2 linked regions of the Geobacillus stearothermophilus ATCC 12980 genome follow. The protein of the gene in region 1 interacts with the protein of each later gene in a pairwise test. Links are inferred from orthologs where the notes say so. Each region holds a gene or a part of one and is shown in the gene's direction. Other genes may lie near its edges.

Region 1 (14,963 bases):
TATGTACGGCACGAGCGTGACGATTGTGGAGGTGAATGCGGACGTGTTTCGCCTGGTTGTGGAAGGCGATGTTTCCCATCTAGAAGAAGTCAAGGAAGTATAGATAGGGAAGAAGGATGGAGAATTGGAGGCGGCGCTGTTTCTTCGGTTCATCGCCATAATATGCGCTTGGCCAAGCGGATCGGTTTCTTGCGCCATCATGCATCCTCATTCATGATTCAAGAAATGGATGAAAGCTATGAGTGGGCGCCTTCCAGTACAACGTTTGGTGAAGAACTGCTTTTTCTTATCAAGTCTAGTTATCCAAAAAAACAGCCCCGTTTTCCTCGATCGGGAAGCGGGGCTGCGCCGTTTATACGAGCCCGAGCCATCTCGCTAGCTGTGCGGTCGTAAAGGTGACCGCAATGGCAATCGCTGTCGGCAAGGCAAAGGCGACGAACGTCCATTTTGCGCTTTTCGTTTCTTTGTAAATGTTGACGAGCGTCGTGCCGCATGGGTAGTGAAGCAGGGAAAACAGCATCATATTAAGGGCGGTGAGCCACGTCCAGCTGTGGTCGAGCAAAAGTTGTTTAAGAGAATGCAGACCATCGGCTTCGATGAGCGCCCCCGCGGATAAATAGCCCATCAGCAAAATCGGCACGACAATTTCATTGGCTGGCAAGCCTAAAATGAACGCCATCAAAATGTAGCCATCCAATCCCAATGCTTTGGCAAATGGGTCAAGCCAGTCGGCTAAATACGCCAGCACGGTCGTATCTCCCACGTGAACGTTGCCGAGCACCCATGTCAGAATGCCGGCCGGCGCCGCAACCGTTACCGCCCGTTTCAGCACATAGAGCGATTTGTCGAGGGTGGTCCGGATGATCGTCTCCATGATTTTCGGGCGTCGGTACGGCGGCAGCTCCAGCGTGTAATGGGTCGGAATGCCGCGCAAGGCCGTCTTGGATAAGACCCATGAAACGGTCAACGTGACGACGATGCCAAACAACACCATGGCGACGACCACACCTGCTGTCACGAACGTGTTCCATCCGCCTGTATAGCCGGCTGCCATAAATAAGGAGGAAAGCAGGATCAGCGTTGGCCAACGTCCATTGCAGGGGACGAAGTTGTTGGTCAAAATGGCCAGCATTCGTTCGCGCGGTGATTCGATAATGCGCGTCGACATGATGGCCGCCGCGTTGCAGCCGAAGCCCATGGCCATCGTCAGTGATTGTTTGCCATGCGCCCCCGCTTTTTTAAACAAGCGATCCATGTTAAAGGCGACACGCGGCAAGTAGCCATAATTTTCGAGCAACGCGAATACGGGAAAGAAAATCGCCATCGGCGGCAGCATCACGCTGACGACCCAAGCCGTGCCGCGGTATAGGCCAAGTACAATGAGGCCGTGCAACCAGTCGGGGGCGTGAATCGCTTGAAAGGCCATGGTGAGATACGTTTCGATCGTTCCGAACAAGCGGGCGAGCGAATCGGAAAATACGTTGGCGCCGGCGATCGTCATGTACAGGACAGCGGCGAGAAGCGCCAGCATAATGGGAAATCCCCACCGCTTCGACGTGACGATCCGGTCAATTTGTTCCGTTCGATCACGTTTTGCGACCGCTGTATGCGTGACACATTCTTGAGAAAGCGCAGCGGACGTTTGGAAAATGGCAGACACGATCTGTTCACGCGTGTCAGCCGGTGCTAATGACTTGGCTTCGTTCATGAGCTGGTCAAACTGATTTGACAGATCCGCAGCAGGCATACGCGTTCCCCTCCTTGATCAATGGTTGCGGCGGTTGTTTCAGCGCTTGAAGCAGCGATGCATCACCGTCAAGGAGACGAAGAGCGATCCAGCGAGCAGGATACGTGTCTCCCATCACGTCTTTCACGAGTGGAAGAAGTTTGGCAATGCCTCGTTCGATTTCCGGGCTGTACCGGATGGAAAGCGGGGTGGTGTTGATGCGGCCATGCGCCATGGCATCCACTGTATCAAGCAGTGCATCGATTCCTTCCCGGTTGCGGGCCGAGATCGGCACGACCGGCACGCCGAGTTTGACGGCTAATTTTTTTGTATTGATATGAATGCCTTTCTTTTTCGCTTCATCCATCAAATTGATAGCGATAATGACGCGGTCGGTCATTTCCAATACTTGAAGCGCTAGATTCAAGTTGCGTTCTAATGCCGTCGCATCGACGACAACGACCGTGACGTCAGGACGTTGAAACAGAAGAAAATCGCGCGCCACCTCTTCATCGGCTGAATTGGAATAGAGCGAATACGTTCCCGGCAAGTCGACGATCCGGTACAATGCGCCGCGGTGGCGGCATTCTCCTTCGGCATGAGTGACCGTTTTCCCGGGCCAGTTGCCGGTATGTTGGCGCAGGCCCGTTAAGACATTGAACAACGTGCTTTTGCCGGTGTTCGGATTTCCCATTAAGGCAATCGTATACGTCATATCAGTCATGGTGGATCTTCTCCCCGTAAATATAGTCGCTTTCTTCTTTCCTTAATGCGATCGTCGTGCCACAAACGCGATAGGCGGTCGGGTCGCCAAGCGGGCTTCTTTGTCCCACCTTCACTTCCCCGCCGGGTACAAATCCCAAATCAAGCAACCGCCTTTTTAACATAGGATCAGGAACATCAACCTTTTCGATGCGAAATCGATCGCCCGGTTTCATATCGGAGAGGCAGCAGTATTTTGCTTTTGCCATAAAAGTTTCCCTCCAGTTAATATTTTTTGTTAAGGACATTTTTTTGGATTAGACCAACTTTTGAATTTATCATATTCCAGTTGCCTCGCTGTTGTCAACAAATTCGTTTCATCTTTTTCTGACAGAGTTGTCGAACCAACAACTATTCAAAACAGTAGGAAATCATGTTATCATATGAATAGTCTGAACAAATTCCGAAAACGCTAAACGGCAAGAAAATGGAGATTCCGATCCGCAAGCTGCTCCTTGGCTTCCCGCTCGAAAAGGCGGTCAACCCAGGCTCGATGGCCAATCCAGAGGCGCTCGACTTTTTCCTCGAGCTGGCGAAGACGCTGGCGGCGAAGACGCAGACAAGCTGAAATGCGAAAGGTTGTTATTAAGTGACGATGCTTAATAACAACCTTTCTATGTATTAGTGAATTATAAATAGAGGAGTCGGGGGCATGGAAGAAAGCAAGCGGACTAGGCTAGTTTGGAAATCCATCGGTGATTGAGGAGCGGACGACGGTGAAAGAGATGTTGGGGCGATGAGACGAGACGGTGTCCGTTTTCATGATGAGAAAGTCCGGAAGATCTGTTTAGGAGAACCTTCCGGGCTTCATTTGCGGCGACGATGATTCGGAGTTTTAGTATGACGTAAGCAGGGGGATGTTGTTTGATAATGGCTATGTTCACACAGGATATGGAACAAGCGTTCAACGTCGAAGAGATCAACGAAATGGAGCGGACTGACGTCTAGTACATATTGAGCGCCGTCTTGACCCGCCTGATCTCCTTTTTGTTTTCGAACAGCTCTTCAACTAAAATGTTTTGGCCGTTGGCGACATCGGTGATCCGTTTGTCCATGTCGGCCACTTGCTGGCTTAATTGGTTGAGTTGTTCATTCGTTTGCTGCACTTGTTTGGCGAGCTGGTCGACTTGCTCATGAGTTTGCTGTACTTGGTGATTCAGCTGCTGCACTTGGCTGTTAAGGTGTTGGACTTGTTGGCCCAGTTGCTGCACTTGTTCGTTTGTTTGTTGCACCTGTTGACCGAGCTGTTGCACTTGCTCGTTTGTTTGTTGCACCTGTTGGCCCAGTTGCTGCACTTGTCCGTTCGTTTGTTGCAGCTGCTCGGCAAGTTCTTTAATGGCTTGCCAAATCATTTCATTTGTAATATCCCCCATTCGACAATCTCCTTTCTCGTTCGATTCTCTCTCTATTATACATGACGAAAGATGGGAACGATAGAGAAAAGATGGCGAAATGTTTTTCTTTGCGGCGCGCCCCCTCGATGTGATATAACAAAAGAATGTCAACAGTACACTATTGGAGGATGGGCACTGTGATCCGTGTCAGCCATTTGCATAAATCGTTCCGCGTCCATCGCCGCGATGCGGGATGGCTTGAGGCGGTGCGTCATTTATGGCGGCGCGACTATCGCGTCATTGAGGCGGTGAAGGACGTTTCGTTTACGATTGAGAAAGGGGAAATCGTCGGCTTTTTAGGGCCAAACGGGGCAGGGAAAACGACGACGATGAAAATGTTGGCCGGTCTCTTGCATCCGACGTCAGGAGAGATCACGGTCGGCGGGTTTGTGCCGTTTGAGCAAAAGCCGGAGTTTAAAAAAATGATGAGCTTGGTGATGGGGCAAAAAAGCCAGCTCATTTGGGACATTCCGCCGATGGAGACGTTTTTGGTCAATAAAGCGATTTATGACATCGACGATCGGTCGTTCCGCCAGACACTCGAGGAATTGACGGAGCTGCTCGACTTGGCGCCGCTTCTTGACAAGCCGACGCGTAGCTTGTCGCTTGGCCAACGGATGCGCTGCGAGCTGGCGGCCGCGCTGTTGCATCGGCCGCACGTGTTGTTTTTGGATGAGCCGACGATCGGGCTGGACGTCCATACGCAGGAAAACGTGCGCCGCTTTATCGTCGACTACAATCGGGAGCACGAGACGACGATTTTGTTGACGTCGCATTACATGGGGGATGTCGCGGCGCTTTGCGACCGGGTGATGATCATTAACTACGGGCGATTGATTTACGATGGGGAGCTGTCGGTGCTGACGGAGAAGCTGGCGCCGTACAAGCGGCTTGAGGTTCGGTTTTCTCGGCTGCCGAATGTCGATTGGAGCGAGTACGGCGAAGTGGTGGAAATCGAAGAAGGAACGATTGTGCTCAGGGTGGCGCGCGAGACGGCGGCGGAGACAGCAGCGCGGTTATTGGAACGGTTTGATGTCCGCGACATCAACATCGAAGACCCGCCGCTTGAGGAAGTGATTGCGCGCGCGTTTTGGGAGGAACACGTATGATTCGCAAATATATCGCCCTATTGCGGATGAAATACATCGAAATGCTTGCGTATCGGCTTGCGACGTTCGTCTGGATGACGGGCGCCATCACGCAGCCGCTCATTACGATGTTTGTCTGGATGAACATTCATCCGGAAGAGAGCGAGTCGTTTCTGTTCTATTTTATGGCGGTCATTTTTGTCGAGCGGATGACGAGCGCGTGGGATGTATGGGAGCTCGACCGTGAAATTCGCGAAGGGACGTTTTCGAATTTGCTGCTTAGGCCGGTTCATCCGATCCATTGGGCGATTGCGGAAAACATCGTTTACAAATGGCTGTTTGCCGTCATTTTAGCGCCGGTTTGGCTGGTGGGGGCGGTGTTTTGGCCGCCGCTTCGCCCGCATATGACGGCAGGGCAAGCGGTGCTGTTTTTGGCGGCGGTCGTATTGGGTGCGGCGCTTCGGTTTTTGTTGAGCTACTCGTGCGGGCTGCTCGCGTTTTGGGTCACAAAGGTGGCGGCGGTGTACGGGGTGATCGACGTCATTTCGTTGTTTTTGTCAGGACGGATCGCGCCGCTGGAAATGCTGCCGCCGGCGCTTCGCGAATGGAGCGAATGGCTGCCGTTCCGCTATATGATCAGTTTTCCGATTGAAATCGCCACCGGGGCGGCGGATGGAGGAGAGTTGGCGCGCGGCTTTGCGGTGGCGGTCGGGTGGATGGCCGTGTTTGTCGCGGGGGTGCAGTGGCTTTGGAAAGCAGGAATGCGAAAAAACCAGGCGGTAGGTGGGTGAATATGCGGCGGTATGGGCGGGTGTTCCGCGAGTTTTTCCGTGCTTGTTTGGTTGAGGAATTGGAATATCGAAGCGAATTTTTCGGCAATTTCATCGCCAGCTTTTTTGGTCTCGGCATCGCCCTGCTTACGATCCATATCTTTTTTTATCAGACGGACCGGTTAGGCGGCTGGACGTATGGGGAAGTGCTTGTGCTGCTCGGCGTTTTTAATACGCTGCGCGGATGGATCGATTTCGCGCTTCGGCCGAACATGCCGCGTTTGCTTGAGCATGTCCGGCGCGGCACGCTCGATTATATTTTGACGAAACCGGTCGACAGCATGTTTTACGTCAGCTTCCGCCACCTTGTCTTTTGGCGGTTGATCGATGTGGCGCTTGGCTTTGGCGTCATCGGCTACGGCTTGTATGTCGAACGCTACGTGCCGTCGGCGGCGGACGTCTTGATGTTTTTCGTCGTGATGACCGCGTCACTCTTGCTTATTTATTCGTTATGGATGATCCTCATGACGACGTCGTTTTGGGTGGTGCGCATTGATGATTTGTCGTTTATTTTCGATTCGTTTTTTGATACGGCCCGCTTCCCGGGCAGCATGTACCGCGGCGCGGTGCGCTTCGTGATTACGTACGTTCTGCCGGCGGTGTTGATCACCAATACGCCGGCTTTGGCGCTGCTTGGGAAATGGAGCATGGCTGCGGTGCTGGCGGCTTTGGCTGTGGCTATGCTCTTTTTATGGGCTTCCCGCCGCTTTTGGCGGTTTGCCTTGCGCTTTTACACCGGGGCGGGCGGGTGAGGAAACGGCTCCCTAGACGGGGGCTTTTTTTCTTTAGTCATGGCTATTTGGCCAAGATATCGACGGTGATCGGCAGTATATCGACGAGCATCATGCTGCTCGATTCGCTTCTTTCCGCCGTGAATGATGGGGAAGCGTTCCAGTGTTTATGACTCGAGCGTTCGGTTGATTGTTTCTTTCCTTGCATTGGCTCGGGATGCTCTCCTTTCGCCGGCGACTCCCAGATCCATTTTTTCCATATTGATGGTTGGATGGCGGAGAGAATGGACACGGAGAAGGGGGAGGATGACTGTTTCTTTGCTTTCATATTCGTTGACTTTTACGTCAACGTCAATTAAAATAAAATTCATAATATTACTTCTATAAAAGGGATGGCCATGCACTATTTCACCATTTCCGATTTGGCGCACGAGTTTGATGTGAGCACCCGGACGATCCGCTATTATGAAGAACGCGGATTGCTCTCCCCAATCCGGACCGAGTCAGGGCAGCGGCTGTATACGAAAAAGGAGCGGGCAAAGCTCAAGCTCATTTTGCGCGGCAAACGGTTCGGCTTTTCGCTTGACGAGATTCATGAGATGATTTCGCTGTTTGATGAGGACCGAACGGGGAAGAAACAGCTGGAAAAAACGGTCGAATACGGGCGGCGGAAATTGAAGGAGGTGAACGAGCGGATTGAGGATTTGCTGCAGCTGAAGGCGGAGATGGAAGCGCTGCTTTCCGATTTTGAACAGCGATTGCGGCAATGGGAGGGATCGGATGGTTGAACATTTCAGAGCTGCTTGCCCGCAATGCGAGGAAATTTCCCGACAAGACGGCGATTATCGATGGGGAAACGGAGCTTTTCTACGCCGAAGTCAACCGAACGGTCAACCTATATGTATGGGAAGAACAATCGAAAGGGGCAACGTATATGATTCCGATCGTAACGGCTGAGGAAATGTACGCCATTGACCGGGAAGTGGCAGAACGGATCGGCATCAGCGCTGACTCGTTGATGGAAAACGCCGGACAGGCGCTGTTTTGGGCGCTGAAGAAGCGGATTCCGCCCGCTGCCAAGGTGGCGGTGCTCGCGGGCACGGGCAACAACGGCGGCGATGGGTTCGTCATCGCGCGCATGTTGAAAAGTTATGGCTATGAAACCGATGTCTGGCTCGTTCCGCCAAAGGAAAAGGTGAAAGGGGCGGCGCGCACGGCGCTTGAGGTGTACGAGCGGTCCGGTTATGCATGGATCGCTTATGAAGGAAAAGAGCGGGAGTTGGCGGCGCTCTTGCCGCATTATGACATCATCATTGACGCCTTGCTTGGCATCGGCGTCAAAGGGGACGTACGTCCGCCATATAAGGAAATCATCGAGCAAGTGAACCGTTCGCCGGCGGTCGTTTATGCGATTGACGTGCCGAGCGGGGTGCCGGCGGACGGTGGGGAAGCCGGCATGGCGGTCCGCGCTGATGCGACACTGACGGTGCAATGCCCGAAACTTGGGGCGTACACGTTCCCGGCGGCCGATTATTACGGAGAGCTCACCGTCGTGGATATCGGCATTCCGCCGGCGGCGGTGCAGGCGAAGGCGGCTGCTCGGTTTTTGTGGGAAAAGAGCGATGTGGTGCGGACGATGCCGAAGCGAACACGGTCATCGCATAAAGGAACGTACGGCAAGCTGCTCATTGTCGGCGGGTCCAAGGCGATGGCCGGCGCGGTGACACTCGCCGCGAAGGCGGCGCTTCGCAGCGGGGCGGGGCTGGTGACGATCGCCGTTCCGGAAGCGATGTATGAGGCGGTCGCCAACCGCGTGCCGGAGGCGATGTGTCGATTATGGCCGGCCGAGGGCGGCGCGTTTGCCGGCGCGGCCGATTGGGACGGGCTTGAGATCGATGCGATCGCGGTCGGCCCAGGGATGGGCCGGACGGAAGGGGTTCGCCGCTTGGTCAATGAGCTTGTGCGCCAGCCGGTGCCGCTTGTCATCGACGCCGATGCCTTGTTTTTTTGGGGCGACTACGCCGAGCTGGTGCGCGAACGGAGCGCGCCGACGGTGATCACGCCGCATCCGGGGGAAATGGCGCGCCTCCTTCGCCGCCCGGTCAGCGAGGTGGAACGCGACCGGTTTGGCGCGTCGAAGCGGCTGGCGATGGAATATGGCGTCTATGTCGTGTTGAAAGGGCCGTATACGATTGTGACGGCGCCAGACGGGGCGCAATATGTAAACGCGACCGGCAATCCGGCCTTGGCGAAAGGCGGGAGCGGCGACGTGTTGACGGGCATCGTGGCGGCGTTTTTGCTGCAGCACGAGGCGGTGCAGCCGGCGGTGAGCAATGCAGTGTTCGTGCATGGAAAGGCTGCTGATTGGCTTGTTCAACACGGTCATTCGTCCTGGGATGTATTGGCGTCGGACGTTGTGGATGCCTTGCCGGCTGTGCTCACTTCGCTGACGTGATCAACCGGCCCATTGAAAGGGACAATGGGGGATGAACACGATTCCTGCCGGTTTGCGATGACCGGCTGGCGTATGGGCTGTATGAAATAGCCCCTTACACCGCCGGCATTTGCGAATTCTCGATCCCATTTTCAACGCTGAAGCCGTATTTGCGCCTGCGGCTGTAATGGTTGGTTTATCAGCCGACATTCAGCTTCCGCTGATCGCTGGGCTGCGACCTTTACGCGTTTGAAGCGAGAGTCTTCTTTCGAAACGATGATCAACGTTGCGGAAAGGCGGAAGCTCCATTTTTGTACAAATAGGGATATCGTGAATGTAGAAATAAAAGAAGGGAGATGGGAATCGTGCCGCGATTCGTTTGGCTTGAAACGGAGGAAGAAGTGAGAAGCGCCTTTCCGGTGATGCGTGAGCTGCGCACCCATTTGGATGAGGAAACCTACACGGCGCTCGTGCGAGAAGCGCAAGAACAAGAAGGGTATCAGCTTGTGGCGTTATATGATCAGGACAAAATGGTTGCGGTTGTCGGATTCATGCCGATGATCACGCTCTATAACGGCCGCTTTATTTGGGTGTGCGATTTGGTTACCGCTTCGAGCGAACGTTCGAAAGGATATGGAAAGGTGTTGTTGTCCTATGTGCACGAGTGGGCGAGGGAGCACGGCTACGGGATTGTTTCGCTGTCGTCCGGCCTGCAACGGATAGACGCCCATCGCTTTTATGAGGAAAAAATGGAATATGCAAAAGTCAGTTATGTGTTTTCAAAACGCTTATCGAGTTGAATCCAACGGCGTCTGTTCAGCAGACGCTTTTCATTTTGGGGGTGGAAAATTGTCCTACTTTTCATTATAATAAGAATATATAGTCCGTATTTTGGAATTAATATTCTGATATTCGGAATTGAGGGGCAATGATGAACAAAACGGTGTTAAAAACAAAAGAACTGCTTGATTTGTTTCTCGACTGCGAACGGTTGACTTTGCCAGAGATGGTCGAACGGCTTCAGATGCCGAAAACATCGGTATACCGGATGGCGCAGTCGCTTGTCGCGCTTGGCTTTTTGCAAAAGCGGGGCGATCACTATGAACTCGGTTTGGCATTGTTGACGTTTGGGTCGCTCGTTGCCGAGCGGCTCGATATTCGTCGGGTGGCGCTGCCGGTGATGGAGCGGCTGAAAGAAGCGACGAACGAAGCGGTGAATCTTGTCATCCGCGACGGTGATGAGGCGCTCTATATTGAAAAAGTCGAGACGTCCGAGCCGGTGCGCGTCTATACGAAAGTCGGCCGGCGCGCGCCGCTGTACGCCGGCGCGTGCCCGCGCGCTTTGCTGGTCTTTATGGACGAAAAAGAGCAAGCACGCTATTTGGAACGAACAAAACTTGTCAAAATCGCCAAAAATACCGTAACGGACAAGCAGGCGTTGCGTCGGCAGTTGGAAGAAGATCGGAAACGGGGCTATACGGTCAGCTATTCTGAGCTGGAAAACTATTCGGCGGCTGTGGCTGTACCGATTTTTAACCATGAAGGCGCGGCCATCGCCGGGCTGAGTGTCGCCGGCCCGGAACAGCGTTTTTTGCCGGATGATGTGGCGCGCATCGTTCCGTTGCTTCGGCAGGCGGCGATGGAGATTTCACGTGAACTTGGCTTTCAAGGAAAGGGATGGAAATGAACTATACGCTGTTTCCGTTATGTGAATATGCAGTGACCGTCCGGTTTGCCGATTATATCGATGAGACCGTAAATGATATCGTTCATGAGACAGCGGTTCGCCTAAAGAGAAAACGAAAAGAAGGGGTCAACGAAATTGTGCCGGCGTTTTCATCGCTTACCGTGTATTACGACCCGCTGGCGATTGGTTATGCGGACGTATGCCGGTGGCTGCGCGAAAAGGTCGAGTCGTCTGGACAGACGGACCGGCCTTTGGCGCGAACGGTTGTTATTCCTGTCTGCTATGGCGGTGAATTTGGGCCGGACTTACCAGAGGTCGCCCGCTTTCACGGGATATCGGAAGATGAGGTGGTTACGCTTCATTCGGCCGGCCGCTACCGTGTCTATATGATCGGGTTTTCGCCCGGGTTTGCGTATTTGGGGGGCTTGTCGCCGCGTTTGTCCACACCGAGGCGGGCGGTGCCGCGCACAAAAGTGCCCGCCGGTTCGGTCGGCATCGCCGGCGGGCAGACGGGCGTCTATCCGCTGGCGACGCCGGGCGGCTGGCAGCTGATCGGCCGGACGCCGCTCCGCGTATTTGACCCGCACCGGAAGGAGCCGAGCTTGCTTTCCGCCGGTGACATTGTTGAATTTCGGCCGATTGGCGCCGATGAATTTGCACGTTGGAGAGATGAACATGATTGAAGTCATGGAGGGCGGATTTTTTACGACCGTTCAAGACAGCGGGCGTTTCGGCTACCGGCATGCCGGGGTGCCGGTGGGCGGGGCGATGGACGCGTGGGCGTATCGCCTTGCCAATGCGCTTGTCGGCAACCATGGCGATGAGGCGGTGCTCGAGGCGACGATGTCCGGGCCGACGATTCGGTTTCACGCCGAAACGGTGATCGCCATATGCGGCGGCGAGTTCTCATGCGCGCTGAACGGGCAGCCGTTGGTGCTTTGGAAGCCGGCGGCCGTCAAGCCGGGCGATGTGTTGGAAATCGGGGCATGCCGAGTGGGATGGAGAGCGTATATGGCCGTAGCAGGCGGCATTGATGTTTCGCCTGTGATGGGCAGCCGTTCAACGTACGTCCCGGCGCAGCTTGGCGGTGTATCGGGCCGGCCGTTGCGGCGCGGGGATGTGTTGAAGATTGGGCCGGCCGCTCTCATTTTCCCTTCAAAGCCGCTGCGTTGGGGGCTCTCCCGGTTGGCCAGCCGCTATATCGGCGGAAAAACGAAAACGGTGCGCGCTGTCCCTGGTCCGGAATATGACGAGTTTACGCCGGACAGCCGCACTCAGTTGTTTGCCGCCTTCTATGAGGTGACGCCCCAATCCGACCGGATCGGCTGCCGGCTCGCAGGCCCGGCGCTAGTCCGCGCCCGCGAGAAGGAGATGGTGTCGGATACCGTCGTCTTCGGCACTGTGCAAGTGCCATCGTCCGGCCAACCGATCGTGTTGATGGCCGACAGCCAGACAACGGGCGGCTACCCGCGCATCGCCCAAGTGGCAGCGGTCGATTTGCCTTTGTTGGCGCAGGCGCGTCCCGGCGACCGTATCCAGTTTCGACCGATCGCGCTTGAGGAAGCGGTGCAGCTTTATATCGAACAACAGCAACGGCTGGATCGGTGGATTGCCGCCATTCGCCGTCAATGGGAGGGAGAACGGTGAGGACGATTGATTTGAATTGCGATTTTGGCGAAAGCTTTGGGGTGTATAGGCTTGGGCAGGAAGAAATCTTATCGTACGTGACCTCTGTCAACATCGCCTGTGGGTTTCACGCCGGCGACCCGCTCGTCATGCGGCGGACGGTGCAGCTCGCCATCCAGCATGGCGTTGCCATCGGCGCCCACCCCGGTCTTCCTGATTTGCTCGGATTTGGGCGGCGGGCGATGGCGGTTTCGCCCGAAGAAGTGTATGCGTACGTTGTTTACCAGATCGGCGCACTTGCAGCCTTTGTCAAGGCGGAAGGCGGCGTGATGACGCATGTGAAGCCGCACGGCGCCTTGTACAATATGGCGGCGAAAGACGCGGCGTTGGCCGAAGCGATCGCCAAAGCGGTGCGCGATGTCGACCCGTCGCTTGTCTTGTATGGTTTGTCGGGGAGCGAGCTCATCCGCGCGGGCCGCGCTTATGGCTTGCGAACCGCGAGCGAAGTGTTCGCCGACCGGACGTATCAGGCGGATGGTTCGCTCACTCCAAGAAGTGATGCACGTGCCATCATTGTGGATGAAAATGAGGCGGTCCGCCAAGTGCTTCGCATGGTTGGCGAACAGCGCGTCCGCTCATTGCAAGGGACGGACGTGACGATTGAAGCCGACACCGTCTGCCTGCATGGCGACAATGAGCAGGCGGTGCGATTTGCCAAGCGGTTGTATGAAGCGTTGCAGCAAGAAGGCATTGCCATTCAGGCGCTGCGATAAGAAGAGAGACAATGCATAAGAATGAAAGCCGATTAAGCGTGTTGATCGGGGCCGTTTTTTTGATGGCGACATCGGCCATCGCTCTCGGGTTGGCGACATTGCCGTTTTTCCATGTCACCGGGATGGTGCACAGCATGCACGTGCCGATTTTCGCCGGCTAAGCGCCGAATTCAAAACCGCTGCCAGCCGGCTTTGCCCGGCCGACAGCGGTTTTCCGTTTGCCGTCCGTTTTTTGCCATCATTATGAATAATTTTCCTCATTTGTTGAACAATAATGAAAGACATCAGCCGGGCGAAAGGAGGGAGAGAGGCGCTGGTGACAGAAAAACGACTTCTGTTCTTCTCACTGCTGGCCATCGCCTTATATGTGTCGCCGTACTTTGTGCTCGGTGAAGATGCGCATATGCGCGTCCATGACAATTTGGATTCCAACATTGCCTGGTATAAAGTGCTCACCCGAAGCGGCGAACTGTTTGGACCGGTTGACGGAATCATCCCGCAAATCATTAACGGATTGCCGCGCAACGCGTTCGGGACGGAGTTCAGCGGCATCGTCTGGCTTCACGCTTTGTTTCCGTCCATTTACGCCTATGGGCTCAGTCAAGCCGCAACCCGCGTATTGGCGTTCATCGGCATGTATTTGCTGCTGCGAAAACATGTGCTGCCGGCCGGACGCTGGGGATGGATCCGCATCGGCGTTTCGTTAACGTTCGCGCTGACGCCGTTTTGGCCGTCGGGGATGTTGAGCACGCTCGGCATGCCGCTTGCGCTTTGGGCGTTTTTAAACATTCGGGGCGGGGAGCGTTCATGGGTGAATTGGGCGGTGTTGACGCTCTTGCCGCTTTACTCGAGCTTTGTGCTTGGCTTTTTCTTTTTCCTAAGCGCGCTTGGGATTTGGTGGCTCATTGATGTCATCCGCGGCAAGGGTTGGAATTGGCGGTTTTTGGCGGCCATCGTCTATATGACGGTGCTCTATTCGGCGGTCGACTACCGGCTTGTCCATTCGCTCTTGTTTTCCGATGAACCGACAAGCCGAGACGAATATTTCCACGCCCGCCTGCCGCTTTGGCGGGTGATCCGTCTGACGTTCAAAAACTATGTGCTCGGCCATACTCATGTGATGACGGTGCACGGGTTCGTCATTTTGCCGGTGACGCTCATCGCCTTGTACTTCGTGTGGAAGCGGAAGCGCTGGCGGCAGGAAATGCCGTTTCTTGTGCTGCACGTATTGAACTTCGCGTTGTCGACATGGTATGCATTTTGGTTTTACAAAGGATGGCTGCCGCTCACGGAACGGTTTGATTTGCTCGATAAGTTCAATTTCGCCCGCTATCATTTTTTGCGGCCGATGGTCATTTACGTTTTGTTTGCGATGGCGCTGAAAATTATTTGGCAGGAAGGACGGCGGTGGCGGGCGGTCAGCGCGGCGGCGATCGCTTTGCAGCTGTTGGTGCTTGTCTTGCACAATGAGGAAATCGTCTACCGCAACAAGCCGTCATTTCGCGAATTTTACGCTGAGAAGCAATTTGCCGCCATCCGCGAGTATATCGGCCGTCCCGTCCATACATATCGCGTCGCCAGCATCGGCATCCACCCGGCGATCGCCCAGTACAACGGTTTTTACACGCTTGATACGTACAATAACTTTTACCCGTTGGAATACAAACACCGGTTCCGCTGCATTATCGCCAAGGAGCTGGAAAAAAACAAAAAGCTGCGCGAGTATTTTGACGAATGGGGCGGGCGTTGCTACCTTTTTGTCGACGAACTCGGCAAACATTATATGTTCAAGAAAACGTCGAAGCGGACGATCCGCCATCTTGAATTGAACACAAAAGCGTTTTACGCCATGGGCGGGCGTTATATTTTCTCGGCGTTGCCGATTGAAAACGCAAGCGACAACGCGTTGCAT
Region 2 (14,903 bases), 1.2 Mb from region 1 along the record:
GATGTGCGTTTAGGGATCGATTTAGGATATATCAAAAACGTCTCGCGCAACATTTTAAATGAGCTGATGATTTTGACGCAGCCAGGATTTTTGCAACAATATGCCGGAGGGGTGCTTCGCCCTGAGGAACGGGATGTCCGCCGGGCGGCGTTGATTCGGGAACGCTTAAGGATGGAAACACGAAGAAAGATGGAGGGTGATGAACGATGATGTTTGGCAGATTTACGGAACGGGCGCAAAAAGTGCTGGCGTTGGCGCAAGAGGAAGCCATCCGCCTCGGCCATAACAATATCGGAACCGAACATATTTTGCTTGGGCTGATCCGTGAGGGGGAAGGAATCGCTGCTAAAGCGCTCATGGCGCTTGGACTTGACCCGGATAAAATCCAAAAAGAAGTCGAATCGCTCATCGGCCGCGGCAATGAAGTGTCCCATACGCTCCATTACACGCCGCGGGCGAAAAAAGTGATCGAGCTGTCAATGGACGAAGCGAGGAAACTTGGCCATTCGTATGTCGGCACGGAGCATATTTTGCTTGGCTTGATCCGCGAGGGGGAAGGCGTGGCCGCTCGCGTGCTGAACAACCTCGGGGTGAGCTTGAACAAGGCGCGCCAACAAGTGTTGCAACTGCTCGGCAGCAATGAATCGGTATCGGGCCACGGCGGTGGGGGGGCTTCGCATGTAAGCACGCCGACGCTTGACAGCCTTGCCCGCGATTTGACGGCGATTGCCCGCGAAGGGCGGCTTGATCCGGTCATCGGCCGCAGCAAAGAAATTCAGCGTGTTATTGAAGTGTTGAGCCGACGGACAAAAAACAACCCGGTGCTCATCGGTGAACCGGGGGTTGGAAAAACAGCGATCGCGGAAGGATTGGCCCAGCAAATCGTCAACAACGAAGTGCCGGAAACGCTGCGCGACAAACGGGTCATGACGCTCGATATGGGGACGGTCGTCGCCGGGACGAAATACCGCGGCGAATTTGAAGACCGGCTGAAAAAAGTGATGGACGAAATTCGCCAGGCGGGCAATATCATTTTGTTCATCGATGAACTCCATACGTTAATCGGCGCTGGCGGAGCCGAAGGGGCCATCGACGCGTCGAACATTTTAAAGCCGGCCTTGGCGCGTGGAGAATTGCAATGTATCGGTGCGACAACGCTTGATGAATACCGCAAATACATTGAGAAAGATGCTGCGCTCGAGCGCCGCTTCCAGCCGATTCACGTCGATGAGCCGACAGTTGAAGAGTCGATTCAAATTTTAAAAGGGCTGCGCGACCGGTATGAAGCGCATCATCGCGTCTCGATTTCCGATGAGGCGATCATTCAGGCAGTCAAACTTTCCGACCGGTATATTACCGACCGGTTCCTGCCGGATAAAGCGATCGACTTGATTGATGAAGCTTGCTCGAAAGTGCGTCTCCGTTCGTTCACGGCGCCGCCGAAACTGAAAGAACTGGAGCAAAAGCTTGAAGAAGTGCGAAAAGAGAAAGATGCGGCCGTGCAAAGCCAAGAATTTGAAAAAGCGGCGTCGCTGCGTGATATGGAGCAGCGGCTGCGTGAAGAGCTTGAAGAAACGAAACGTGCGTGGAAAGAAAAACAAGGCCAAGAAAATTTGGAAGTGACGGTCGAAGACATTGCCGCGGTCGTCTCGAGTTGGACCGGGATTCCGGTATCGAAGCTGGCCGAGACGGAAACCGAGCGGCTGTTGAAACTGGAAGAAATTTTGCATTCGCGCGTCGTCGGCCAAGACGAGGCGGTCAAAGCGGTGGCCAAAGCGGTGCGCCGCGCCCGGGCTGGCCTCAAAGACCCGAAACGCCCGATCGGTTCGTTCATTTTCCTCGGCCCGACCGGCGTCGGGAAAACGGAATTGGCCCGTGCATTGGCCGAGGCAATGTTTGGAGATGAAGATGCCCTCATTCGCATCGATATGTCCGAGTATATGGAAAAACACTCGACATCGCGGCTCATCGGTTCGCCGCCGGGGTATGTCGGCTACGAAGAAGGCGGTCAGCTGACCGAAAAAGTGCGTCGCAAGCCATACTCGGTCGTTCTGTTGGATGAGATGGAAAAAGCGCATCCGGACGTGTTTAACATCTTGCTGCAGGTGCTCGAAGACGGGCGGTTGACTGACTCGAAAGGGCGGACGGTTGACTTCCGCAACACGATCATCATTATGACATCGAACGTCGGCGCGGATGCTTTGAAGCGGAACAAGTATGTCGGCTTTAACATCCAGGATGGAAACCAGCAATACAAAGACATGAAAAGCAAGGTCATGGATGAGCTGAAAAAAGCGTTCCGTCCGGAGTTTTTGAACCGGATCGATGAAATTATCGTCTTCCATTCGCTTGAAAAAGACCATCTAAAACAAATTGTCCGTCTGATGGCTGATACGCTGGTGAAACGGCTGAAAGAGCAAGATATTGACCTTGAATTGACGGAGGCGGCGATTGAGAAAATCGCTGCTGAAGGTTTCGATCCGGAATACGGGGCTCGCCCGTTGCGCCGCGCTTTGCAAAAACATATTGAAGACCGTTTGTCCGAAGAACTGTTAAAAGGCACGATCGCCAAAGGACAAAAAGTCGTCGTTGATGTGAAAGATGGGGAATTTGTCGTATTGGCAAAACAGGCCGTGATGTGATGAAAAAAGGTATGCGGCACGATGCTGCCCATACCTTTTTTCCATATGGAACACAAGAGAGAAAGGGTTAGTTCAATGGCGAAAAAGAAGACGAAATTTGTTTGCCAAGAGTGCGGATACGAATCGGCGAAGTGGCTCGGCCGCTGCCCGGGATGCCAAACGTGGAACTCATTCGTCGAGGAAATCGAGCCGGTCAGAACCGCTGTGCGTGGGGCATTTCTCCATTCGGAGCCGTCCGGGTCCGCTAAACCGGTTCCGATTACTGCCGTTGCCGCGGTGCAAGAGCCGCGCATCGAAACGAACAGTGCAGAGTTCAATCGCGTGCTCGGTGGGGGGATCGTCAAAGGGTCGCTCGTCTTAATCGGCGGCGACCCCGGCATCGGCAAGTCGACGCTGTTGCTGCAGGCCTCAGCGCAACTGGCGGCTAGGCATACAGTGTTGTATGTATCGGGCGAGGAATCCGTCAAACAGGTAAAACTGCGCGCTGGGCGCCTTCGCGCCGAGTCCGATCATCTGTATGTGTTAGCGGAGGCGAATTTGGAATATATTGTATCAGCGATTGAAACGATTCAGCCCTCCTGTGTCGTGATTGATTCAATCCAGACGGTGTACCGGACGGATATTACGTCAGCGCCGGGCAGTGTCGCCCAAGTGCGCGAGTGCACCGCTGAGTTGATGAAAATCGCCAAAACAAAAGGCGTCGCCATTTTTATCGTCGGCCATGTGACGAAAGAAGGGGCGATCGCCGGGCCGCGCATTCTCGAGCATATGGTCGATACCGTCCTTTATTTTGAGGGGGAGCGGCATCATACGTACCGCATTTTGCGGGCGGTGAAAAACCGCTTCGGTTCGACGAATGAAATCGGTATTTTTGAAATGCGCGACATCGGGCTGCGGGAAGTGGAAAATCCGTCCGAAGTGTTTTTGGAAGAGCGATCGCACGGGGCGGCGGGTTCGACGGTGGTGGCGGCCATGGAAGGGACGCGCCCGGTTCTGGTGGAAATTCAAGCGCTCGTTTCGCCGACAAGCTTCGGCAACCCGAGGCGGATGGCGACCGGCCTCGATCATAACCGCGTGTCGTTGCTTATGGCCGTATTGGAAAAGCGGGTCGGGCTGCTGTTGCAAAACCAAGATGCCTATTTGAAGGTGGCGGGCGGAGTGAAGCTTGATGAGCCGGCCATTGACCTAGCCATCGCCGTCAGCATCGCCTCAAGCTTTCGCGATCGGCCGACCAATCCGACCGACGTCATTATCGGTGAAGTCGGGTTGACCGGGGAAGTGCGGCGTGTCTCCCGCATTGAACAGCGTGTGCAAGAGGCTGTCAAACTAGGTTTTTCCCGTGTCATTGTACCGAAAAACAATTTGGCAGGTTGGCAGCCGCCGGCAAGCGTTCAGGTGATCGGCGTTTCCCATGTGGCTGAGGCGCTCGAGCATACGATGATTTGAATGCTTTCTTCGGGGGAACGGGCAAATAGGAAACGGCTGGGGGCGCTCGCTAAAGCATCCTCTTGCTCCGCCCCGATCATGTTTTGCATGAAATGACCGAACTTTTTGTTTCGAACAACGTAAATATATATAGGGGGGCAACGTCCTTCCGCTGTGCACAGGCGTCCAGCGCGAATTGTTACAAGCGGATGTCGAATGTTCAAAAATGGTTAAAAATTGGGTTTCGGTTGGTTTCAAACATTGGAAACTGTTTATAATGTTAGATAGGGAGGTGAAGATGAGCCGATGGTCAAACGTGTCGTACAACTATTTTTTTTCGCCGTAGGCGGAACGCTGGGCGCCATGTTTTTGCCTGATTTGCTTGCGCTGTTGAATGTAAGCGACATGCCGCTCATCCATAATTCCTATACGTTGGCGGTGTTGGGCGCTGTTCTTTTCTTTTTGTTGACGTTTTGGCTTGTGGATTATGTTGTGGACATGGTGCGCTGGGTCGAGGAAACATTGGTAAGGGCGCCTGCTGCTGACGTGCTGTTTGGCAGCCTCGGGCTGATTTTTGGTCTTATTATTGCGTTTTTGGTCGTCATGCCGCTGCAATCGTTTCGAATTCAAGTGTTGAACACGGTGCTGCCGATTTTTTTGACGATCTTGCTTGGCTATTTAGGGTTTCGTGTCGGCTTAAAGAAACGGAATGAGCTGATGAACTTATTTTCTCTTTCCAATCGAATGACAAAGAAAAAAGGCGGAGAAACCGAGAACGAGGCGCCGAAAGGTGGAGCGGTGAAAATTTTGGACACAAGCGTCATCATCGATGGGCGGATCGCGGACATTTGCCAAACCGGGTTTTTGGAAGGCCCGCTTGTCATTCCCCGTTTTGTGTTAGAGGAGCTCCAGCATATCGCCGACTCCTCCGATGTGCTGAAGCGAAACCGCGGCCGCCGCGGCTTGGATATTTTAAACCGCATTCAAAAAGAGATGGCGATGAAGGTGGAAATTCATGAGGCCGACTTCAGCGATGTGCAAGAAGTCGACAGCAAGCTCGTCAAACTAGCCAAACAGCTTCAAGGCGTCGTCGTCACAAACGATTTCAACTTGAACAAAGTGTGTGAGCTGCAAAACGTGCGCGTCCTTAATATCAACGATTTGGCTAATGCCGTCAAGCCGATCGTCCTGCCGGGCGAGGAGCTGAATGTGCATGTCATTAAGGACGGAAAGGAACATAACCAGGGCGTTGCTTACTTGGATGACGGAACGATGATTGTTGTCGAAGACGGCAAAGAATATATCGGCAAACGGGTTGACGTCCTAGTCACCAGCGTGTTACAAACATCTGCGGGGAGAATGATTTTTGCCAAGCTGAAGCTGTTGCAAAAAGCGCTGTAAACAGAACAGGGGAAACGTCCAATGAACTACGAAGCGATTGTCTTGGCGGCCGGACAAGGAAAGAGGATGAACGCCGGTATGAATAAGCAGTTTATTGAACTAGGCGGCGAACCGCTCATCGTCCGGACGCTGAAGGTGTTCGACCGCGATGAACGGTGCGCCCGCGTCGTGCTTGTCGTGAATCCGGCGGAGCGAAGCCGCTTTGAGCAACTTGTCGTTCGTTTTCGTATCAAAAAAGTGGCAGCGTTCGCTGAGGGCGGCGAGGAGCGGCAACATAGCGTCTATAACGGGCTGCAGGCGTTAGAGGGACGGGGCATTGTCCTGATCCACGACGGCGCCCGCCCGTTTATTCACGTCCGCCATTTGCATGAGCTGGCGGATGCAGCCGCCCGATACGGGGCAGCGGTCCCGGCTGTGCGGGTGAAAGACACAATCAAAAAAGTGGACGGTTTGTTTGTCGAACAGACGATTGATCGTTCCAGCTTGTGGGCGGTGCAGACGCCACAAGCTTTTCGTCTGTCTTTGATCGCCGAGGCGCATGAGGCTGCGAAACGGGAAGGCTATCTTGGCACGGACGACGCCAGCCTCGTCGAGCGGCTCGGCAAGCCGGTGAAAATTGTAGAAGGGGACTACCGCAACATTAAACTGACGACTCCGGAAGACATTTTGTTTGCCGAGGCGATTTTAGCGAGCCGCGTCGCAGAGTAAACGGAGGTGAAGACATGTTTCGCATCGGACAAGGGTTTGACGTTCACCAGCTCGTTGAAGGGCGTCCGCTTATCATTGGCGGCGTACATATTCCGCATGAGAAAGGGCTGCTCGGCCATTCGGATGCCGATGTGCTGCTCCACGCGGTGGCGGACGCGTGCCTTGGAGCGATTGGCGCCGGCGATATCGGACGGCATTTTCCTGATGATGACCCGCGCTATAAAGACGCGGACTCAACCGAATTGTTGGCGCACGTATGGACGCTCGTCCGGAAGGAAGGGTATGCATTGGTGAACGCCGACTGTACGATTATCGCTCAAAAGCCGAAAATGGCTCCGTACATTGAGGAGATGAAAGCCGTGATCGCCCGCCTGCTTGAAGCCGAGCGCACACAAGTGAACGTCAAGGCGACGACAACGGAAAAACTCGGGTTCACCGGGCGCGGGGAAGGCATTGCCGCCCAAGCGGTCGTGTTGCTTAAAAAGAGCGGGGAGTAAGGCGCAACCGTTAGGCGCCGAATGGGGCGAGCCGTCCGTTTTGAACTTTGCCGCGATAAACGGTACAATAAGGGTACAAGTTTGGATGAAAGTGGAGGGTTGGACGATGGCAAAAGATGTGCGCGTGCGCTATGCGCCGAGCCCGACCGGCCATTTGCATATCGGAGGGGCGCGGACCGCGCTGTTTAACTATTTGTTTGCTCGCCATCACGGCGGAAAAATGATCGTCCGCATCGAGGATACGGATATCGAACGGAACGTGGAAGGCGGCGAACAGTCGCAGCTCGAAAACTTACAATGGCTCGGCATCGATTATGACGAGTCCGTTGATAAAGATGGCGGCTATGGTCCGTACCGCCAGACGGAGCGGCTTGATATATACCGGAAGTATGTGGACGAACTGCTCGAGCAAGGACATGCGTACAAATGTTTTTGCACGCCGGAAGAGCTTGAGCGGGAGCGGGAGGAGCAGCGTGCGGCCGGCATCGCCGCTCCGCAATACAGCGGCAAGTGCCGCCGTTTGACGCCGGAACAGGTCGCGGAACTTGAGGCGCAAGGCAAGCCGTATACGATCCGCCTCAAGGTGCCGGAAGGGAAAACATACGAAGTCGACGATCTGGTGCGCGGCAAAGTGACGTTTGAATCGAAAGATATCGGCGATTGGGTCATTGTGAAGGCGAACGGTATTCCGACGTACAACTTTGCCGTCGTCATCGACGACCACCTTATGGAGATCAGCCATGTGTTCCGCGGTGAGGAGCATTTGTCCAACACGCCGAAGCAGCTGATGGTGTATGAATATTTTGGCTGGGAGCCGCCGCAGTTTGCCCATTTGACGTTGATTGTCAACGAACAGCGGAAAAAGTTGTCCAAGCGCGATGAGTCAATCATTCAGTTCGTGTCGCAATACAAAGAGCTCGGCTATTTGCCGGAAGCGATGTTCAACTTTTTCGCCCTCTTAGGCTGGTCGCCGGAAGGGGAGGAAGAAATTTTTTCGAAAGACGAGCTCATCCGCATCTTCGACGTTTCGCGGCTGTCAAAGTCGCCGTCGATGTTTGACACGAAAAAGCTGACATGGATGAACAATCAATACATCAAAAAACTCGATTTGGACCGGCTCGTCGAATTGGCTTTGCCGCATTTGGTGAAAGCCGGGCGCTTGCCGGCGGACATGAGCGACGAACAGCGGCAGTGGGCGCGCGATTTAATCGCACTGTATCAAGAGCAAATGAGCTACGGGGCGGAGATTGTTCCGTTGTCCGAGTTGTTCTTTAAGGAAGAAGTCGAATACGAAGATGAGGCGCGCCAAGTGCTCGCCGAAGAACAAGTGCCCGACGTGCTTTCGGCCTTTTTGGCCCATGTGCGGGACCTCGACCCGTTTACAGCCGACGAAATTAAAGCGGCGATTAAGGGGGTGCAAAAGGCGACCGGACAAAAAGGGAAAAAGCTGTTTATGCCAATTCGCGCCGCGGTGACCGGGCAAACGCACGGGCCGGAGCTTCCGTTTGCCATTCAGCTGCTCGGCAAACAAAAAGTAATCGAGCGGCTCGAGCGGGCGCTGCAAGAAAAATTTTAGCGGAATAGGTGTGCACGTTTGCGTAGTGCGTGTGGTATAATAATACAAAGTTTATCGGTTGAACAAGCGCATAGTGAAAAAGCGTTGACGAGGAGAAGTAGGAAACGCCGTCATCCCAGAGAGAGTCGCCTTGGCTGGAAGCGGCTTATGCCCGGCGTTATCCGAAATGCGCCTCGGAGTCTCCTTTCGAACCGGAACAGAGACGTTCTGCAGTAGAGAGGAGCGGAGCCTCTCCGTTATCGGACTCGAGCGAGTGAAACGGCGTTTTCCCGTTTCGCTAAACAGAGTGGAACCGCGCCAAAAGCGTCTCTGTGTCTTCGGCACAGGGACGCTTTTTTATTCAAAACAACTTAGAGGGATGGAGGGAGGACATGATGTTTAAAACGTTAAAAGAGGATATTGAGGTCATTTTTGAACAAGACCCGGCGGCAAGAAGCTACCTGGAAGTCATTTTAACGTACTCCGGCCTGCATGCCATTTGGGCGCATCGGATCGCTCATGCGCTTTACAAACGGAAATTTTACTTTCTTGCCCGGTTGATTTCGCAAATCAGCCGCTTTTTCACCGGCATTGAAATTCATCCGGGCGCCAAAATCGGCCGCCGCTTTTTCATCGACCACGGCATGGGTGTGGTGATCGGCGAAACGTGCGAAATCGGCGACAATGTCACGGTCTATCAAGGGGTCACATTAGGAGGGACAGGGAAAGAAAAAGGGAAGCGGCACCCGACGATCAAAGACAACTGTTTGATCGCTGCCGGCGCGAAAGTGCTCGGGTCGATTACGATCGGCGAAAACTCGAAAATTGGCGCCGGGTCGGTCGTGTTAAAAGACGTGCCGCCCAACTCAACCGTCGTTGGCATTCCGGGCCGCGTGGTTGTGCGTGATGGAGTGAAAGTGAAAAAAGATTTGAACCACACCGACCTGCCAGATCCGATCGCTGACCGGTTCCGGGAGCTTGAAGAGGAGATCGTCCGGCTGAAAAGCGAGTTGGAGGCATTGAAACAGCAAGAAAGGAAGAGCGAGTATGAGCAGCATCCGGCTTTATAATACGTTGACGCGAAAAAAGGAACCGTTTGAGCCGCTTGAGCCCAACAAGGTCAAAATGTATGTATGCGGTCCTACCGTTTACAACTATATCCATATCGGGAACGCCCGGGCCGCCATCGTCTTTGACACGATCCGCCGCTATTTGGAGTTCCGCGGCTACGACGTGACGTACGTATCCAATTTTACCGATGTCGACGACAAACTGATTAAGGCGGCCCGCGAGCTTGGCGAAAGCGTTCCGGCGATTGCCGAGCGGTTTATCGAGGCGTATTTTGAAGACATTCAGGCGCTTGGCTGCAAAAAGGCGGACATCCACCCGCGCGTGACAGAAAATATCGGGACGATTATCGAATTCATCCAAGCGCTCATCGACAAGGGGTATGCGTACGAGGTGGATGGCGACGTCTACTACCGGACGCGCAAGTTTCCCGGTTACGGCAAGCTGTCGCACCAATCGATCGATGAATTGCAGGCTGGAGCGCGCATCGAAGTCGGCGAGAAAAAAGACGACCCGCTCGATTTCGCCCTTTGGAAAGCGGCGAAAGAAGGAGAGATTTGTTGGGACAGTCCATGGGGGAAAGGGCGGCCGGGTTGGCATATCGAATGCTCGGCGATGGCGCGCAAATATTTAGGCGATACGATCGATATCCACGCCGGCGGCCAAGATTTGACGTTCCCGCACCATGAAAACGAAATCGCCCAGTCAGAGGCTTTGACCGGCAAACCGTTTGCGAAATATTGGCTGCACAACGGGTATTTAAATATTAACAACGAAAAAATGTCGAAGTCGCTTGGCAACTTCGTGCTCGTCCACGATATCATCCGGCAGATTGACCCGCAAGTGCTGCGCTTCTTTATGTTGTCGGTGCACTATCGCCATCCGATCAACTACAGCGAAGAGCTGCTCGAGAGCGCCCGGCGCGGGCTCGAACGCTTAAGGACGGCATATGGCAACTTGCAGCACCGGCTCGGAGCGAGCACGAATTTAACCGACGACGATGACAAATGGCTGTCGCGCATCGCTGCGGTCCGCGAATCGTTCATCCGCGAAATGGACGACGATTTCAACACGGCGAACGGCATTGCGGTTCTATTTGAGCTGGCGAAACAAGCGAACTTGTATTTGCAGGAAAAGACGACATCGGAAACCGTTATTGGCGCCTTTTTGCGTGAATTTGAACAGTTGATGGACGTGCTTGGCCTCGATCCAAAGCCAAAGCAAGAAGAGCTGCTTGATGAGGAAATCGAGGCGCTGATCCAACAGCGCAACGAAGCGCGGAAAAACCGCGATTTCGCGCTGGCTGACCGCATTCGCGACGAGTTGAAGGCCAAAAACATTATTTTGGAAGATACGCCTCAAGGGACAAGATGGAAACGGGGATCATAAGCAATGGCGCAGTTTGAGACCGTTCATGATGTCAAACAATTAAATGGCTTGGCGCTCGCCTATATTGGCGATGCGGTTTATGAAGTGTACGTGCGCCGCCACTTGCTGGCGATGGGCAGCGTACGGCCGCACGAGCTGCATCGGCGGGCGATCCGCTACGTGTCGGCCCGGGCGCAAGCAAGAGTCATTTTAACCTTGCTTGATGAAGGCGTGTTGACGGAAGAGGAGCAAGCCATCGTCCGCCGCGGCCGCAACGCGAAATCAGGCACGATTCCGAAAAATACGGATGTGCAGACATACCGGCACAGCACCGCGTTCGAAGCGTTGATCGGCTATCATTTTTTACAGGACAACGGCCGGCGGGTCGACGAGTTAATCGGCCGTTCATTTGCGATTATTGAAAGGGAAGAAAGGGCGTTGGAATGATGGATTACATTATCGGCAGAAACCCGGTCATCGAGGCGCTCAAATCCGGGCGCGACATCAATAAAATCTGGATCGCGGAAGGAGCGCAGCGCCACGCCGTCGAGCCTGTCCTCGAATGGGCGAAGCGGCGGGGCGTGCTCGTCCAATATGTTCCGAAGCGCAAGCTTGACCAAATGGTTGACGGGGTGCACCAAGGGGTGATCGCCCAGGCGGCCGCATACCGCTATTACGAGGTCGACGATTTGTTTGCCCGCGCCGCCCGACGGGAAGAAGCGCCGTTTTTCCTCATTTTGGACGAAATCGAAGACCCGCATAACTTGGGCGCCATTATGCGCACCGCAGATGCGGTCGGAGCGCACGGGCTCATCATCCCGAAACGGCGGTCGGTGGGGTTGACGCCGACCGTAGCGAAGGCGTCAACCGGAGCGATCGAGCACGTTCCGGTCGCGCGCGTGACGAACTTGGCGCGGACGATCGACGAGCTGAAAGAGCGGGGCGTTTGGGTGGCTGGCACCGATGCAGACGCCAAAGATGACTACCGCTTCCTTGACGGCACGATGCCGTTGGCGCTGGTCATCGGCAGCGAGGGAAAAGGCATCAGCCGGTTAGTGCGGGAAAAGTGTGATTTCTTGTTTCGGCTGCCGATGCGGGGGCACGTCACTTCGCTCAACGCTTCTGTCGCCGCCAGTTTGCTCATGTACGAGGTGTACCGAAAGCGGTATCCGCTAGGGGAATAGCCGATGAACGTTTTAATTGTCGACGGTTACAACATCATCGGGGCATGGCCGGCGCTGCGCCGGCTGAAAGAGGAAGGCGATCTGGCAGCGGCAAGGGATTTGTTGATTGACAAACTGGCCGATTACAAAGGGTTCACCGGGGATCACGTCGTGGTCGTGTTTGACGCCCATCTCGTGCAGGGAAACGAGAAAAAGTATAAAAACTACGATATCGATGTCATTTTTACAAAGGAAAATGAGACAGCGGACGAACGGATTGAGCGGTTGGCGAAAACGCTCATCAACGCGCGCACCAAAGTGTATGTCGCGACATCGGATTATACGGAACAATGGACGGTGTTCGGTCAAGGCGCCTTGCGCAAATCGGCGCGCGAACTTCTGCACGAAATCGAAGAGGTGGAGCGGGATATTTCAAAAAAGTTGCAGTCAATGAAGCAGCATACACCGACCTTGAAAGTGCCGCTCAATGACAGAGTTGCCGAAATTTTTGAAAAATGGCGGAGAGGGCAAAAATGAGCGGTTGACGCTGTAAAAATTTGCACTGTATAATAAATGTTAGCGATTGATGCGGTCGGGGGGATCAGCGTGGGGGAATGCTTAAAAGTAGACAAGCCAAAGGATTATAAACATTTAGAGGATGAACAGCTTGTTACACTTGTTCACGAAGGGGATGGAGAAGCGCTTGATTTTTTGATCCACAAATACCAAAACTTTGTGCGCGCCAAAGCCCGCTCATACTTTTTAGTCGGGGCTGACCGCGAGGACATTGTGCAGGAAGGGATGATCGGGCTGTACAAGGCAGTCCGCGATTTTAAGGGGGACAAGCTCTCTTCATTTAAAGCGTTTGCAGAACTATGCATCACGAGGCAAATGATTACCGCGATTAAAACCGCGACCCGCCAAAAGCACATTCCGCTCAACTCTTACGTTTCCTTGGACAAGCCGATTTACGACGACGAGTCGGACCGGACGCTGATGGACGTGTTGTCCGGCACGCAGGTGACCGACCCGGAAGAGCTGATTGTCAACCGCGAGGAAGTTGACGATATTGAGCTGAAAATGGCGGAATTGCTCAGCGATTTGGAGCGGAAAGTGCTCGCGTTGTATTTGGACGGGCGCTCGTACCAAGAAATTTCCGAAGAGTTAAACCGCCATGTCAAATCGATCGACAACGCCTTGCAGCGCGTCAAACGGAAGTTGGAGAAATATTTGGAATATCGGGAAATCAGTTTGTAGGCGGTGCATCGGCCGATGGCCGAACGGAGGCCAAAAGATGGCATTGACAGCGGAAATGCTGATATGATAAATTTTTATGGACATCTCGCGGGAACGGTCAAACGTTTATGTTAACGAGCAACGTTGGCTCGCGCGCAATGCGGGAGCCGAAACTGCACGGCTGCAAAACAGGCCGGTTGCCTTGGTGCAGGCGCTTGGCGGCCAACAAGTTTTGTTCGATGAGCAACAATCATACCGTCCATCGCGAGACGAAGCAGGCGGTGGGGACAGTTTTGATCAATCGTGGAGGTACGAGGGATGCAGCGAGTAATCAACTTTTTCAAAGAAGTCGTGCGGGAGTTGAAAAAAGTGAGCTGGCCGAGCCGGAAAGAACTAGTGAACTATACGGGAATCGTATTGGCTACGGTGGCGTTTTTCACCATCTTTTTCGCCGTTGTCGACCTCGGCATTTCGCAGTTGATTCGCCTTGTATTTGAATAAGCGGGCGGATGATATGCTATAATGAAAGATAATCGTGCGAACATGGAACCCGGAAACGGGTTTTTGTTTTGCGCAGAAAACAAAATGAAAACCGCCCTAGGGAGGCTCGCTGATGGAGAAAAACTGGTATGTCGTCCATACATATTCGGGATACGAAAATAAGGTGAAAGCCAATTTGGAGAAACGCGTTGAATCAATGGGAATGCAAGACAAGATTTTCCGTGTTGTCGTCCCGGAAGAAACGGAAACGGACATCAAAAACGGCAAACGGAAAACGACGAAAAAGAAAGTGTTCCCCGGTTATGTGCTTGTCGAAATGATCATGACCGACGATTCGTGGTACGTCGTGCGCAACACGCCGGGCGTGACCGGATTTGTCGGTTCGAGCGGGGCTGGTTCGAAACCGACGCCGCTCATGGAGGAAGAAGTCAAAATGATTTTGAAGCGGATGGGCATGCCGCTTACTGAGATTGATGTCGACTACGAGGTGAATGAAACGGTCCGGATTAAAGAAGGGCCGTTTGCCAACTTCACTGGAAAAATTGAGGTGGTTGACCTCGACAAACATAAGGTGAAGCTGCTTGTCGATATGTTTGGCCGCGAAACACGGGTGGAATTGGAGTTTTCGCAAATAGAAAAAATCTAATGGAAAAGAACTTGCAATCGTTGTTGAAAAGTGATACTATTTTAAAGTCAGTATGTCTTGAATCTTAGACAAGGCATGCAGCGATGAACTTATACGTGCTGTATAAGGGAGCGAACGTGCTTGATGCGCTAATCCTCCCGGCCGAAACGGGAGATATGAAAGCGGCTCGTCAGATCGGAGCCGGATGGAGTGGGAGGGGCAATCCCTAATACCACATCACGGACTTAAGGAGGTGTGTCTCGTGGCGAAAAAAGTAATCAAGATCGTCAAACTGCAAATTCCTGCAGGGAAAGCAAATCCGGCGCCGCCAGTAGGTCCTGCGTTAGGTCAAGCCGGTGTTAATATTATGGCGTTTTGCAAAGAGTTTAATGCCCGTACCGCTGACCAGGCAGGCTTGATCATTCCGGTTGAAATTACGGTTTTTGAAGACCGTTCGTTTACATTCATCACGAAAACGCCGCCGGCCGCTGTACTGTTGAAAAAAGCGGCGGGCATCGAATCGGGCTCCGGCGAACCGAACCGCAACAAAGTAGCGACGATCAAACGTGACAAAGTGCGCGAGATTGCTGAATTGAAAATGCCGGATTTGAATGCAGCGAGCATTGAAGCAGCCATGCGTATGATTGAAGGCACGGCTCGCAGCATGGGCATTGTGATTGAAGACTAAAGCCGGTGCGTCGTTTGTAGGGGAGG

Evidence for each region.
Region 2: the proteins of QSJ10_RS06745 (region 1) and rlmB interact in binary tests that used the Escherichia coli proteins (3 or more experiments, as listed by UniProt). The link is inferred for Geobacillus stearothermophilus ATCC 12980 from one-to-one orthologs.

Annotation. Positions count from the first base shown.
Region 1 is NZ_CP128494.1:1,265,138-1,280,100, forward strand. The notes cover bases 6,800-9,725. They hold QSJ10_RS06745 (bifunctional ADP-dependent NAD(P)H-hydrate dehydratase/NAD(P)H-hydrate epimerase), read left to right. Parts: upstream 6,800-7,465; coding sequence 7,466-8,986; downstream 8,987-9,725. Other genes in these bases: QSJ10_RS06735 (hypothetical protein), read right to left, coding at 6,800-6,859; QSJ10_RS06740 (MerR family transcriptional regulator), read left to right, coding at 6,930-7,319; QSJ10_RS06750 (hypothetical protein), read left to right, coding at 9,073-9,153; QSJ10_RS06755 (GNAT family N-acetyltransferase), read left to right, coding at 9,322-9,725. In the rest of the region: QSJ10_RS06690 (histidine phosphatase family protein), read left to right, coding at 1-103; QSJ10_RS06695 (nucleoside recognition domain-containing protein), read right to left, coding at 353-1,747; QSJ10_RS06700 (FeoB small GTPase domain-containing protein), read right to left, coding at 1,716-2,450; QSJ10_RS06705 (FeoA family protein), read right to left, coding at 2,443-2,697; QSJ10_RS06710 (hypothetical protein), read left to right, coding at 2,916-3,056; QSJ10_RS06715 (hypothetical protein), read right to left, coding at 3,433-3,861; QSJ10_RS06720 (ABC transporter ATP-binding protein), read left to right, coding at 4,020-4,991; QSJ10_RS06725 (ABC transporter permease), read left to right, coding at 4,988-5,761; QSJ10_RS06730 (ABC transporter permease), read left to right, coding at 5,764-6,552; more of QSJ10_RS06735, read right to left, coding at 6,596-6,799; more of QSJ10_RS06755, read left to right, coding at 9,726-9,765; QSJ10_RS06760 (IclR family transcriptional regulator), read left to right, coding at 9,897-10,652; 5-oxoprolinase subunit PxpB, read left to right, coding at 10,643-11,335; QSJ10_RS06770 (5-oxoprolinase subunit C family protein), read left to right, coding at 11,328-12,299; QSJ10_RS06775 (5-oxoprolinase subunit PxpA), read left to right, coding at 12,296-13,051; QSJ10_RS06780 (hypothetical protein), read left to right, coding at 13,063-13,212; QSJ10_RS06785 (DUF6044 family protein), read left to right, coding at 13,326-14,963. UniProt on the Escherichia coli protein: Bifunctional enzyme that catalyzes the epimerization of the S- and R-forms of NAD(P)HX and the dehydration of the S-form of NAD(P)HX at the expense of ADP, which is converted to AMP.
Region 2 is NZ_CP128494.1:96,963-111,865, forward strand. Bases 10,114-12,979 are described here. They hold rlmB (23S rRNA (guanosine(2251)-2'-O)-methyltransferase RlmB), read left to right. Parts: upstream 10,114-11,110; coding sequence 11,111-11,848; downstream 11,849-12,979. Other genes in these bases: cysS (cysteine--tRNA ligase), read left to right, coding at 10,114-10,685; QSJ10_RS00560 (Mini-ribonuclease 3), read left to right, coding at 10,689-11,111; QSJ10_RS00570 (NYN domain-containing protein), read left to right, coding at 11,852-12,364; sigH (RNA polymerase sporulation sigma factor SigH), read left to right, coding at 12,401-12,979. Also shown: protein-arginine kinase McsB, read left to right, coding at 1-210; ATP-dependent protease ATP-binding subunit ClpC, read left to right, coding at 207-2,642; DNA repair protein RadA, read left to right, coding at 2,718-4,088; QSJ10_RS00530 (PIN/TRAM domain-containing protein), read left to right, coding at 4,374-5,468; ispD (2-C-methyl-D-erythritol 4-phosphate cytidylyltransferase), read left to right, coding at 5,490-6,176; ispF (2-C-methyl-D-erythritol 2,4-cyclodiphosphate synthase), read left to right, coding at 6,191-6,673; gltX (glutamate--tRNA ligase), read left to right, coding at 6,780-8,249; cysE (serine O-acetyltransferase), read left to right, coding at 8,621-9,298; more of cysS, read left to right, coding at 9,276-10,113; more of sigH, read left to right, coding at 12,980-13,084; preprotein translocase subunit SecE, read left to right, coding at 13,382-13,564; transcription termination/antitermination protein NusG, read left to right, coding at 13,677-14,210; rplK (50S ribosomal protein L11), read left to right, coding at 14,452-14,877. UniProt on the Escherichia coli protein: Specifically methylates the ribose of guanosine 2251 in 23S rRNA.